One region of the Christensenella sp. MSJ-20 genome, then DNA from elsewhere that is predicted to be linked to it. Evidence: riboswitches for the same ligand, from Rfam matches in the RefSeq annotation. Region 1 holds a riboswitch; each other region holds the start of a gene.
The links. Region 1 has a riboswitch for molybdenum cofactor ahead of KP626_RS03960 (ABC transporter substrate-binding protein). Riboswitches for the same ligand answer to the same signal wherever they lie in the genome.
Positions count from the first base shown of each region.

Region 2: it holds a riboswitch for molybdenum cofactor, as region 1 does, so the genes downstream of both, KP626_RS00220 (iron-containing alcohol dehydrogenase) here and KP626_RS03960 (ABC transporter substrate-binding protein) in region 1, are expected to answer to the same signal.
Region 3: it holds a riboswitch for molybdenum cofactor, as region 1 does, so the genes downstream of both, KP626_RS03155 (mechanosensitive ion channel family protein) here and KP626_RS03960 (ABC transporter substrate-binding protein) in region 1, are expected to answer to the same signal.
Region 4: it holds a riboswitch for molybdenum cofactor, as region 1 does, so the genes downstream of both, KP626_RS05735 (hypothetical protein) here and KP626_RS03960 (ABC transporter substrate-binding protein) in region 1, are expected to answer to the same signal.

Region 1 is NZ_CP076563.1:772,483-775,822, forward strand. It holds gene KP626_RS03955 (FecCD family ABC transporter permease) at 1-378, opposite strand, end outside; gene KP626_RS03960 (ABC transporter substrate-binding protein) at 397-1,515, opposite strand; molybdenum cofactor riboswitch at 1,613-1,740, opposite strand; gene KP626_RS03965 (helix-turn-helix domain-containing protein) at 2,351-3,340, opposite strand, start outside.
Region 2 is NZ_CP076563.1:50,853-54,192, reverse strand. It holds gene KP626_RS00225 (glycosyltransferase family 2 protein) at 1-389, opposite strand, end outside; gene KP626_RS00220 (iron-containing alcohol dehydrogenase) at 826-2,028, opposite strand; molybdenum cofactor riboswitch at 2,167-2,259, opposite strand; molybdenum cofactor riboswitch at 2,557-2,676, opposite strand; gene KP626_RS00215 (O-antigen ligase family protein) at 2,714-3,340, opposite strand, start outside.
Region 3 is NZ_CP076563.1:610,938-614,277, forward strand. It holds gene KP626_RS03145 (MFS transporter) at 1-238, opposite strand, end outside; gene KP626_RS03150 (carbohydrate-binding family 9-like protein) at 438-1,052, opposite strand; gene KP626_RS03155 (mechanosensitive ion channel family protein) at 1,103-1,981, opposite strand; molybdenum cofactor riboswitch at 2,195-2,314, opposite strand; RNA gene rnpB (RNase P RNA component class A) at 2,997-3,331, opposite strand; gene KP626_RS03165 (zinc ribbon domain-containing protein) at 3,340-3,340, opposite strand, start outside.
Region 4 is NZ_CP076563.1:1,120,286-1,123,625, reverse strand. It holds gene KP626_RS05745 (hypothetical protein) at 1-138, shown strand, start outside; gene KP626_RS05740 (ABC transporter substrate-binding protein) at 154-1,179, shown strand; molybdenum cofactor riboswitch at 1,241-1,355, shown strand; gene KP626_RS05735 (hypothetical protein) at 1,420-2,394, shown strand; gene KP626_RS05730 (hypothetical protein) at 2,532-3,224, shown strand; gene KP626_RS05725 (hypothetical protein) at 3,184-3,340, shown strand, end outside.

The DNA of each region.
Region 1 (3,340 bases):
GCAAGCGCCGGAGGACACCCCCAATAGGTCGGGCGAGCACATGGGATTTTTGAAGATGCTCTGGTAGGCCGCACCGGAAAGGGCCAGTGCAGATCCAACCAACATGGCCGCCACGGTCCGAGGCAGCCGAAATTCAAAGACCACCGCGCTTGCCATATCCGGCCAAGTTTGCTGGATGGGAAATAGCCGGGAAAGCAGAATCTTTATGGTATCAAAAAAACCGATGCCATAGCGCCCTATGGAAAGCGACGCCACAAAAACCAGCCCCAGAACCGCCGCCACACCCCAAATAACCACCCGGTACCGGCGCTCTGAGATATTAAGAGACTTTTTGTCAAGAGCCTCCCCGTTTTCGGGAAGGCTCTTAACACTTTTCACTTTCAATCGTTTCATTGCTTATTGAACAGGAATTTCAGCGGTACCATCGGGCTTCAAGCCGTCCAGCATATAGCCGGCCTCTTCCGCGGTCAGCTCTTTGCCGTTGTACTGCTTATAGAACTCGATGATGCGCTTCACCATATACTCCCGGTCAATACCGTTTTCTGCGGCAATCTCCGGCTGGATGGCCATCAGCGCGTATTCAATCTGCAGGTTGCTCTCCAGGCCAAAGCGATCCCAGTTAAAGCAAGCATAGGGATTGGTGTATACGCGGTTGTTCTTTACGGCCTTCAGATCCTTCCAGCCATCGGTGTTCTTGAGCTGGTCAACCAGCACATGCTGGTAGGCGCCGCCCACGATGATCACGTCGGGATCCAGCTGGAAGATCTGCTCCGCGGTCACCTCGGTAGAATCCAGATTCAGCGCTTTGGCGGCATAGATGCCCCCGTTGGACTCCACCCAATCCTGCATGATGGAGTTCTGGGCCATGGTGGTCACAAGGCTTTCTCCCTGGCCGGCGATGTAATAGACCACGGGTTTCTCATCCTCGGGGATATCCTTGGTAAGCTCCCGGGATTTCGCCAGCTTGGTCTCCACCTCTTCGCACCAGGTCGCCAGCTTTTTCTCATAGTCTCCGCCCAATACCTTGCCCAGAATGGTGTAGGCTTCAATCATACTCTCATAGTCGCTGAAGTTGATATTGATGGCGGGTATGCCGGCCTTGCGGATCTGCTCGGCAAACCCATCCTTGGCCGTGCTGGGATGGATGATAACCAAGTCAGGCTCCAGGTTGATGAGCTCCTCCACAGAGGGGGTGGTGCCGCCCAGAGCGGGGATGTTTACGGATTCCGGATAGAAGTACTGGGTCCAGGCGCTCATAGTGCCGGTGCTGTTAACGGCAAGGCCCTTTACCAGATCGCCAGCGCCCATCACAAAGAACGAGGAAGTTCCGGCGGGCCACAGGTTGATGATGCTCTTAACCTCACCCTCGATGGTCACGGAATCCCCGCTCATGTCGGTTACCGTAACGGAACGGTCATCCGGGGTCTCGTTGCTGTTGGTCTGTGCGCTGCCGCACCCTGCAAACAGGGTAAGGGCCAGGCACATGGTCAGGAACAGTGCAAGAGTTCTTTTCATGATTCTCCTCCTCATCGTAAAAAAATCCGCCCTTCTGTTAAGAAAGACGGATGCTTTATCATTGCATGTAGGTTTGAAAGCGGAGCTCAAGCCCATCACAGCGCAAACACCATCTTCTTTTCATACTGGAAGGCTGCTTCGTTTCCAAAGAAACCCTTTGCCTTTAAGGCCGGCCAACACCCCATAGAACCCCTTAGGCGTGATGGCTCGAAGATAAGACGCTTATTCACTTGTTTATTGGACTTAATTCGTGTGTATTCTTATATATTCTCCAATAATTGTCAAGTTTTTGCAGGATGCTTTTTTTGCTTTTTATCACAGGCTGGGTGCATGCGGTTTTGGTGTAAGTCAACAAAAAATCGTTTAAAAGTCCCACATAGAGCCAATCGAAAGGCATGATCAACTTACAAAAAACATGAAATATACGAATAGCGCAGGCCAGCTTTGAAAAAAGGCTTTCAACAAACATGGCTTTCAGAATACAAAAAAGTTCGCAAACCACCTATGGGTTTGCAAATTTTTTCAGCGCCTGGCTGCTGACAGAATTTTACGATATGGAGATTCTCTAACGGATACAAAAATACCGCAATCCACCCAAGTAAATTGCGGTATTGGATGCGGCAACCTGCCGCTGGCGTACCCGAAAGGATTCGAACCTTCGGCCTTTAGAGTCGGAGATCAACGCTCATCAGTTTTTAAGACACCCCCAAAATGCTGAAAATGCCCTTAAATAAAGGCTTTTGGCCATTTTCTTGGGATTCCATTATTTCTATAAAAGACGGCTTTTTCCACTGTTTTTTGGTGAGATTGTAGTCAAAATTGTAGTCAAATTTGACTACAATTTTTTGTTTCGCCAGTCTGTCAACAATATATTTAGAGCAACGCCTATTTTTAAACGTTCCAAGTAGAATTTAATTTTTTCATCATTGGTTTTCATATAATTGAACCTATTGATTCGACCAATATATTTTTCTGGCAAGTCTTGATTTCCTTCTATAAATGATTCAAAGGCTAGTTTTTCTTCCTCCGAGTAATAAATAAGAATCACCTCTTTAAGACGCTCAAACGCAGAGTGTTCATCACCATTTTGTGGCTCATATAGAAAAGATAATATCTTATAAAGTTTACTACCAAGAATATAGTATTCATAACTATATTTCGGACATATCTCATACCCCTTATGACAGACAAATCCCTGATCAGGTATTGGTATCCTCAGTCGGCCAGAATCCAAAATAATCAACCCATAAGATTCTAATATTATATTTTGATATTTGATATTTAAAACTTCAAATGATGTCTGTGAGTTTACCATTGCGTATGAATAATACATTGGTTCATCTCTAGCTTCATCGTTTTTACTTTGTATTTGAATAGTATACTCAGGGCGGTAAATATTATAAAAACCCTCGTTTTGTTCTATCCATTCAAACTTATTATTCATACGATCATAGATAAATTCCAATGGTGGCTTAGTGAGTCCAAATCGCTTGCGCCACAAATCCTCTATCTCTCCAATATCCGCATTTCCATTATCAGGAGTATTTTTATCGCCCACACGTGTATAAATGCATCCGCCCCGCATTGTGCCATAATTCTTTTTTAAATATATAGGCGTGCGTTCTACATTAAAAATAATCAGCACATCTAGCACTTGTCCATCTAACACAATAGTCTTTACTTCTATTTTGGGTGAGACATCACCCGCAAACGTAAGATTAGAAATTGCATCAAGTATCTCAGCTTGTTTGATCCGCTTCTTTTGCATCCCTAAAATCTGTAAAGAATCAGAAATGCCAAAAATAATATAACAATTTTCATCGTG
Region 2 (3,340 bases), 720 kb from region 1:
GGCCGCTGGGCCAGGATGATGTCAAAAATCCACTTCAGCGCAAAGCCCTTGCCCTTATGGGCTTCGTCAAACCGCTCATAGACGATGGCGCCAGCATCACGGGAGGTCTGGGCGGTGGCGTCGGTGCAGTTGTCCGCCACCACATACACGTCAAAGCATTCCCGAGGATAGTTTTGCCGCATCAGGCTGGCGATCAAATGGCCAATGACGTTTTCCTCGTTTCGGGCCGAGATGATCACCGCAAACCGATGATTGCGGTCCACCTGGTTCTGCCGCTTGGGCCGGTCCTTCAGACAGAATAGCGCGATTACCAACTGGTATAACAGGATCAGCATGGTGATCACATTGATGGTATTGATCACGCCACGCAAAGCCGTTAAAAAGGACATCTCTGTTTTTGCCTCTCTTTCGCTTGTGCGGCCCGGCTCATCCGCCGAAGCCGCTCATGGCTCCCCGCCCAGTCCAGGCGGAGAGGATCGTTTGGCTTATTTGAATTACTACATATCTTAACACAAACCATATGAATTTGCATCCGTCCGTTTCTGGGCATTCTTTCTTGGATTGGACGCAAAAACCAAGGGATTGTTTCCTTTTGCACCGTTTTCTTCCCATTCCATGGTTCCATCTCATTATATACGAGTGGTCGCCACAACATCTAAAGGAACCCTTAAGTTTTCCTAAAGGATCCTATCTGCCGCAGCCCGCCCCCCATGATTCAGACCTTTGGTATGGTTCTCCTGCTAGACCCAGCTCGCTTTTCAACAAAAAAAGAACGGCATGGAATCCATGCCGTTCTCTTGTTTGCAAAAGCCTCTCGCCGGTCCGTTACCGGGCCAGCTCCAGGATCTCCCGGCACTCCTTCTCATAAAGGGGCATCAGGGAGCCGATATGGTCATCGCCCTGGCTGATGGGAGCCATCTTGGCGATGTGATCAAACTTGTCGGTGGGCAGGCCAGCCTCGGCGAAGGAGGTGGGCAGACCCATGCGGCGGAAGAAATCGGTGGTCAGGCGGATGCCCTCCTGAGCAACCCAATCGGGATTGCTGGGATCGTTCTCCACGCCAAACACCTCCACAGCGTACCGGACGAACCGGGGCAGATTGTGCTTATACACATACTTCATCCAGGCAGGACACATGATGGTCAGGGTAGCGCCGTGAGCGGTATCGTAAAGAGCGCTGATCTCATGGCCGATGTAGTGATGCGCCCAATCCTGCTCGCGGCCCAGGCCCTGGGAGTTGTCCGCGCCTACGCAGCCGGACCACATGATTTCCGCGCGATACATGTAGTTGGTGGGCTCCTCCAGCACTTTGGGACCATACACCAGGATGTTCCGCATGCCGGCCTCGGCCAAACGGTCCATAATACCGAAATCGGTATCGGGGGTAAAATATTTCTCCATGATATGGGAGTACATATCCACCACGCCACAGGCGGTCAGATAGGGAGGCAGGGTGTAGGAAAGCTCCGGGTTCATGAAGGAAACCCTGCTCCGGGTGCTGCCGTTGGGGTTTCCATAGGGCCGCTTCTCCAGGGTTTCGTCATTGGTGATCACGCCGCCGCCGCTTACCTCGGTGCCGGTAGCGGGATAGGTCAGAAGGCAGCCGATCATAAGGGCCTGCACCTTCATGGCGTCCTCCATGCTGACGGTGTGCGCATAGAAGTCCCACACGTCGCCGTCATAGGCGGTGCCCAGGGCGATGGCCTTGGCGGAATCGGTGGCGCTGCCGCCGCCGATGGCCAGAATAAAGTCCACACCCTCCTTGCGGCACAGCTCGATGCCTTCGCGGACCTTGCTCAGCCGGGGATTGGGCCGTACGCCGCCCAATTCCACATAGGCAAGGCCAGCATCGGTGAGGTACCCCTTTACGGCCTCCAGCAGCCCGCTGTCATACAGGAATTGACCGCTGTCATGGTGGATCAAAACCTTGGTGGCGCCCAAAGCTTTCAGCTCGGTGCCCACCTGCTTTTCAGCATCCTTGCCGAAGATGAACTTCGTTCCGATCTGCTGTACAAAATTCTGCAACATCTGTTTTCACTCCTATGGCATATTTCTATTTTCCGCTAGTCTTCCACCAGCGAAAGCTATAGATACAAAAGAAAACGGCGGGAGTTCTCCTCCCGCCGGGTAAAACAAAATCCACCGCGCCGCCGCGGCCGAAATTCGTTCCTTTCCAAAGCGGGAGGCGGGGGCGTTTCCTACCCCACCCATCGGTTGGTTCCCCCTAGGCGTCAGGCCCTTAGACGAATCAACTCGGAATCGAACTGTCCCTATTGTGATATCGTTCACATGCTTTTTGTATTTCCTATTATAAAAGGCGCCTCCATCCTCGTCAAAGAAAATTTATGCTACTTATGTAGTCTTTCAAAATTGGAATACTCTTCCCTTTTAAAAAAGATAGGGCCGTCTTGCGACGGCCCTACCCTATCCAATTCTTGCGAAAAAGGGAGGGGAATCTCAATTTCGCAGAGAGAGATAGCATGGTGTATCCTTCCCCCCAAACAAACAAAAAAGCGGGGATTCCCGCTTTTAGATTGCATCACAAACAAGGGCGATCAGCCGCCGGTGTTCATTCCTTTCCAAATGCGGGAGGCCAAGGCGTTTCCACCCAAACCCATTGGCCCGGCTCCCCTAGAAACCATCCGTAGGGAGAGGGACTCGGAATGTGGGGATCACTCCCCATCCTATGGTATCCATGGATACATTTTCTACATTATAAATGGCACACGCCGTTTTTGTCAACCTGAGGGGAGATCCGCTTCCCCTGAAATTTCGCCCGCTGGGCTAGATGCCCCAGGGAAAGCCAGAAAAACGCCTCTGCGAAGGACATGGTAAACAGCATGGCGGATTCCATGAAGAAGAAGGTGGCCATAGCGCCGATCACGCTCACCACAAAGGTGTTATGATCATAGGCGGGCCGGTCCTTTCGGCAGGCAAAGGTGCATTGGTAGGCTTTGATCACCGAGTAAACCGCAAACAGTATCATAGGGATCAATCCCAAAAGCCCCATGCTCACCAAAACATCCAGGTAGGCGTTGTGTACCCGCCCGCCCTCGATGCCCTGCAGCGAGTCCTCCGGCTGGCCCTGGCGCTCCGCCGTATCCAAAACCGAGCGGATCAAATCCCCGGGAGAGGTCCCCAGAATGGGATTCTCCTTAAAGGTATCCCAGCCAGTGGCGATCATGTTCAGCCGGATATTGCTGGACGCCTCCTCATTGCTGCGTTCCAGGGGATGAGGCGTAAACCAGTTGTCGGTATCCCCATAATTGGGGGAATCGGGATCATAGTCGGGATAGCGCAGGGAGAAGATGGCCTTGTTCAGCTCATAAACGCCTCGGTT
Region 3 (3,340 bases), 160 kb from region 1:
ACGCGCCGGTCAACGCGATACAAAAGGTTTTCCGTACGCCGATCTTATCTGCCAGCATGCCAAACAGCGGAGGCGTCAACATGGAAACCACGGAGATCCCGCTCATGGCGGCGCCCACAGCGGTGCCGTCCATTCCCGTCTCCCCCAGGATCACCGCGATAAACGAAAGGGAAACCATCCCCGCGTAGAACAGCAGTTCCTGGACGTTGATCAGCAGCAGCTTTTTCTTAAATTCCATCACAACAACCCCTTTAAAATGATTTAACGCCGGAGAACTGCGGCGCCCACAGATTGCAGTTCGGTGGAATCGTTCCCTAATATTCAGATAAAATCCCCTCTGGATAATCCAAGATTATCCTTTTTTCAGAGGGTTGACAATAGGCAAATATAGGAAACGGAGGGGAAATCCCCTCCGTTTCAATTTCAGAATCCTGTAACTACTCTAAAATCAAATCCCCAAAGCCCGAACGCTCGTGGAAGCCGGGCGTGGGGTTCCAGGTCCCTGCGTGGCGCAGGTCGCCCTGGGCGCACACCGTAAAGAAATTCCCCTTGATCCTGCTGCCAGAGCCCAAGCCGGTACAGCCGTATACCTGGTTCAAGATGGCAAATGGAATCTCATAGGTCAGCTCCCAATACTCCCCATTGTAATCCGCAGGATCCGCCACCGTGCTTTGGATATGGAACTCCTCCGGCAGGATATGCCACAAACGCCCCCGGGGCTTGATGTACCCAAAGCCCAGGAGCAGTGCCCCCAAGACGTTGGTTTCAAAATTCATGTAGTCCTCCCGAACATCGGGATAGGGGTTCAAGAAAAACTCCACGCAGCTGTTCTCCGATACGGGATCGTTGTAATTCCGCAGGGTACCCAGGATAGCGGGCTCCTCGGCATGGAATTTTACATAAAACCGTTCCCCATCATGGCACACCTTGGCATAGGCCTTGGGATAATATTCCTTCTCATTGGGGGAATAGTTGGTAATATCCGCCTGGGGGATATCCTCCCAGGGGACGTTCGCTCCAGCGGGAATCTTTTTGATAACATAGGTATTCACAAGCTCCACTCCCTTACGGTTTCATTCCGATTTTCACTGCCCTTATCCTATCACATTTTGGAGGAATCTTCCACAGGCTCCTGGGATACCACCACATACTGCCGGGGCAACTGGATACCCGCCCGGTCAAAGGCCAGTTTCACATCCCGGCGGATCTCACAAAGAGCAGTATAGCCCAAGGCTGGGCTTTCCGTCCAAATGGAGGCCCGAAGCTTCAGGGCGTTTCCATCGATATCCACCAGCCGGACCGGCACCTTGGGCTTGCCCTCGGCCAGTTCTTCCTCCGTCCGCTGATCCAGACAGAGGGGATGGCGCTCCGCGATGTCCCTTACGGTTTCCATGGCCAGCAGCAAATCGGATTGGCCCGATATGGCAATGTCAAAGAAGTTGCAGAATCGGTCCCCCACCACATCGGTGTTCTCGATGACCATCTTATCCAAAACGCTGTTGGGCACTACGATCAGGGAATTGTCAAAGGTTCTGAATTTGCTGTACAGGATGGTCACGCTCTCGGCAATGGCCGTTACCCCAATATCCCGCAGCTTCACCCGATCCCCTTCCGCAAAGGGCTTCGCGGTGGAGATCAAAAGCCCGCTGACGAAGTTGCTGAGGCTCTGCTGGGACGCAAGGCCAATAAAGACCGCCACCACGCCGGACCCGGCCAAAAGGGAGGTCAGGAATCCCCTAAGGGGCTTGATCTGGTATAGGATGCCCAGAAGGGCAAAGAGGATGATCAGCGTCCGAACGATGGACTGCAAAAAACGCAGGTTGGTGCGGCGGGATCCCATACGCTTTTGAATCCCCCGGAAAATCCGCCGGCTGATCCATAGACAGATCACCGCCAAGAGGGCGATGAGCAGGGTGTCGATCAATGCTTGCAGGGCGCCGCCCTCAAACCACCCATTGAGGGATTCCCAAAACTGTTCCATTTGTTTCACTCCATCAAAAAATGCCTCTGCCATAGTAGAGAGTATGCCAGTATAGTAACATGATTCCCCAAAAAAGGGAAAGGACCATGTCCACCATACACGGTCCTCGCATGCCCCTTACAACGGAATATAATATACGCAGATGCATATATCCAATCTCAGTACCGCGCCGAACAAAAAAGGCTTTACGATGTGTAAAGCCAATAAACCCCTACTTGGGTTTCTCGCACTCTTTTCCACACCGGGAGGCATAGGTGTTTCCCCCTATACCCTAACGACTTTTGGCCATAAACGCGAGGTTCTTAGGCGTTCAGTTCAGAGCAGTATTTAATTTGCTCTTATCATAGCATCCCCCTCGGTTTTTTGTCAACCAATCCCACGATATTTTCAGCAATCGATTTAATCAATACAAAAATTATCTAATTTTTGTATTTCCTTATCGCATAGGGCTTTTGCCCCATTGGATTATTTCAATGACGGAGATCCGTGTCCTCTTTCCAAATACCAGTCCTTGCTCAGAGATGCCGTCCTAATCAGCCCATGGCTTCTGAAAATCCCCAAGAAAATGCCGTCCATTTTAGAACCCAATATCAAGCGGTTCCGGTCTCTACAAAATAGACAGCAATGTAATATCATCGGCCGTATGAATGATCTGCCGAAACAGCACTGCACCTATCAGATATAAAAAAGAGCGTCCCACAGCATCCCGCCCGTGTTCGCAAAACGGCTGAACCAAACCATTGTGGAGTTTCTTTCATCCATACCCTAAAACGTCCATTTTAGCTTTTCACGAGGCGATTCCCCTGGATCGAAGTTTCTTCTCTCCGTGAAAACCTCAGACGCATCCATCACAATTCCAACTTCCTGCATCCCGGTCAATCCGCTCAAAAGAGCGTCTTTCATCCCAGAACAATATAGAGTCCCTCCATATTCTGGCATAGAGAATCCGACACGCGTAAGCCCCAGCCTATTCCGTTCAAATTAGAAAAAGAGGCCCGCATAAGCGGGCCTCCATGAAGCGAGCAAGCCTATAAGCCGAGTTCTGTCGTGAATGACCATCTATCTAGGCCCTGCGTCACCGCGGGGCTCAAGCAGTTACCCGGAGCGTGACGGGCCGCCACAATTGCTCCCTATCAACCTTGCACCGGATGGGGTTTACATAGCGGACAAGTCGCCAGGCCGCTGGTGAGCTCTTACCTCACCTTTCCACCCTTGCGTCCCAAACGGGATTCGCGGTATCTCTCTGTTGCACTTTCCTTGAAGTCGCCTTCACCGGACGTTATCCGGCATCCTGCCCTATGGTGCTCGGACTTTCCTCGAGCAAACGCTCGCGGTCATTCAGCCTACTCGCGTCATACC
Region 4 (3,340 bases), 350 kb from region 1:
GCCGGCAATACCGCCGGGCCTCTCCGGGTCATCGCCGAGACGGTCCAGGGAGCTTCCGTTAAGTATTTCCAGAAGCTGGTGGTTACCATCCCCGGCTCCGGCCCCATCGATGTGCAGTTGCCCAGCCAGCTGCAGTAACGGAGGAAACCGCTTATGAAACGATTGCTGACAATCCTGCTCAGCGCGGCCTTTTTGCTGACCGCCCTGGGCTGCGGCGGCAACCCCGCCGATACCCCCACGGGGGAAACCATCACCGATGCGGCGGGAGCGGTGCTTCCGATACCGGAAGATGGAGGGAAGGAGACCATCGCCTCGGTATATGCCGTAGCGGTTCCCTTTATCGTGGCCCTTGATTTGGAGAATCAGGTGCTGGCCATCAACTGCAAATCCTCCTTCTGGACCACTGCGGTTCCCGCCCTTGGGGAGGCCGGGAGCGTGGGCCGCGGGGTGATGGATTTGGAGGCGCTGGCTTCCTACCGGCCCACGGTGGTATTGCACCGGGTGGGAGATCCCAAGACGGTGGAAGCCGTGGAAAAGCTGGGAATCCGGACCCTGTGCATCTCCGCCGAGGATATGGAAGGGGTTAAGGACACCCTGGCTCTTTTAGGAAAATACTTTGGGAAATCCGCCCGGGCCCAGGAGGTCAGTGACTGGATCGATGGCAAGCTGGAGAAAATCGACGGCATTGTGGCAACCATTCCCCAGGAGGAGCGGGTTACCGCCCTTGTGATGGGCGGTGAGCTGGGCCGGGTGGCTGGCGGAGACATGCTGCAAACCTATATGATTGAAAAAGCCGGCGGCATCCCGGTAGCCAAAGACGTTACCGGCAACCGTAATTGGGCTTCGGTGGGGGTAGAGACCATCTTTACCTGGAATCCCGATGTCCTCTTTTGCACCAGTTCCACCGTGCTGGAGTATGCCGTGGAGGATCTGTTGACCGATCCCACCTGGGCTGCCATGCGCGCGATTCAAACGGGACGGGTATCGGTGATCCCCGCCAGGATTGATTCCTGGGACCTGCCTGGCGTTGCCAGCGTTCTGGCCATCTTTTATATGCTCCATGAGATGTATCCCAGCTATTTTACCGCCGATCAGCTTCAGGCCGAGGTGGATGAATACTATACCATGATGTTTGGGAAGACCTTTGACGCCGATTATCTGGGGTATACCCTGGAATAGGCGCTCCGCTCATTGACAGGCATTGGCGCCAATGCTAGAATTTGTATGGATTAATAGAATCATATGATCGTGATTTCGAGCTGACCGGCCTAACGCGCTTGCCATGGCCCACAGCCAGAGTCCGCCTGGAAACGGGCTGGCTTCCCAATGCGGAAAGGAATCCTGTTTGCATAAAAAGGGTTCTTTTTCATCGGAAAAAGAACCCTTTTTGATGATCCAATTCTGGAAGGAGTAGGGGTTATGAAGAAAAGACTTTTGGCACTTATGTTGGCGGCATTTATGGTGTTTGCCATGGTGGGCTGCGGTAGCAATGAGCCCGCTGCCACCACGCCCGGCGGAGACGGCCCGGTTGCGGAAGAGGTAAAGGGCGTTACTGTACCGGCCTTTTCCATCACCGTGAACGGCGTCGCCGTAACCAACGAGACCATGGCGGACTACCCGGTGTATTCCGTGAAGGCCACCAGCACCAACAGCGCTGGAACTGAGTCCACCGTGACCTATGTAGGCTTTGCCGTGAAGGACGTGCTGGCCGCCTGCGGCATCACCGAGGGCTATACCAAGCTGACCGCCGCCGCGGATGACGGCTATACCGTGGAGGTGACCGGGGAAGAGGCTGCTTTGGATACCACCCTTATCGCCATCTCCCAGGATGGCAGCCAGTTCAGCAAAGCTCCTTGGTTTGCGCCTTGCAGCAACAAGACCACCGGCAACTATCTGAAGGGCTGCGTTGCTCTTACCGTGGACGCCGATGTAACCACCACCCCCGATCCCGGCCAGGGCGGCGCTTCCGGTGGGGAGACCGCTGGGAAGCCCGAGATTCTGGACCGTACCGACAAGGTGGAATTTGCCGCCTATTCCTTTAAGGTAAATGGCAAAGAGGTTACCAACGACACCCTGAAGGACCTCAAGATCTACAAGATCACCGCCAGTGTCACCAACAGCAAGGGCAACACCGCTGAGGAAGCCTATACCGGCTACCGGCTGTCCGACGTGCTGGCCGCTGCCGGCGTGACCTCCTATGAGAAGGTGACCGCCGTGGCCAACGACGGCTACAAGAGCGAGTATGAGAAGGCTGTGGCCGATAGCGAGTATACCCTGGTGGCCATTGAGAAGGACAAGGCCACCGGCGAGGACGGCACCATCTGGGTTGCCCCCTGCGGCGAGACCAGCTCCAAGCTGTTTGCCAAGCTGGTGGTGGAGATCACCGCCGAATAACCAACCGACCTGTTGAGCCCGTATTGGGAGCGGCTTTACAGCCGTATGCCCCGGGGGGTTCCGCGTTTGCGGGACGACCCCTGGGGAATTCCCGCGGGCTCTTTTTTTCACAATACTGCAGAAAGAGGGGAACGCATGTGAAACGATTTGCAGTCCTTGCCCTGTGTCTGGGGATATTGGCATTGGCTTCCTGCGGCGGAGCGCCCGCAGCCCAGGTTCAGACGCCCGACCCCCTGCCCGCCCCGTCCGTCCAGGCGGACAGCGAGTTTGGGGTGGATGCCAACATCAACATGGAGACCATCGACGGCTTTCTGGGGCGGGAGGACGTTTGTTACCGGGATGTCCGGATGCTCTTTGACCCCGCGGACTATGCCGCAATCGGGGGCGAAGCCGATTTGACCCGCACCATAGAGGGATTCAAAGTGGTACCCTACCCCTACATCGCCACTCTTCCGGCATTGCCGGTATCGGGGGCCTACGAGGGGAAAACCCTTTTTACCCTGACCTGGAACCAGGATGGCTCCATCGCGTCTGCCACCCCCAATTACCGGGAGTCCCAGATGATTTTGGACGAGCTGTTTCCCAAGGATAAGGCCATCTTTCTCATGTGTGGCGGCGGGGGCTATGCCGGTATGACCCGGGACCTCCTCATCTACCTGGGCTGGGACGCGGATAAACTGTACAACATCGGGGCCAACTGGACCTACAAAGGGGAGCATGCCCTGGAGCTGATTCAGTACCCCGAGGAGGCCGACGGGGAGAACATCTATGCTACTTGGCGGGCGGATTATGCCTATCTGGACTTCGACCGCCTCCATCCGGTGCAGTGAGATGAAGCGAATCCTACTTTGTATGCTGGCGCTATGCCTTCTTGTGGGGACGGGCTGCGGCGGCCAGGAAGCCACGGCGCCCCAGGGGGAGGGCCCCGTCACCTTTCCTTTTACCC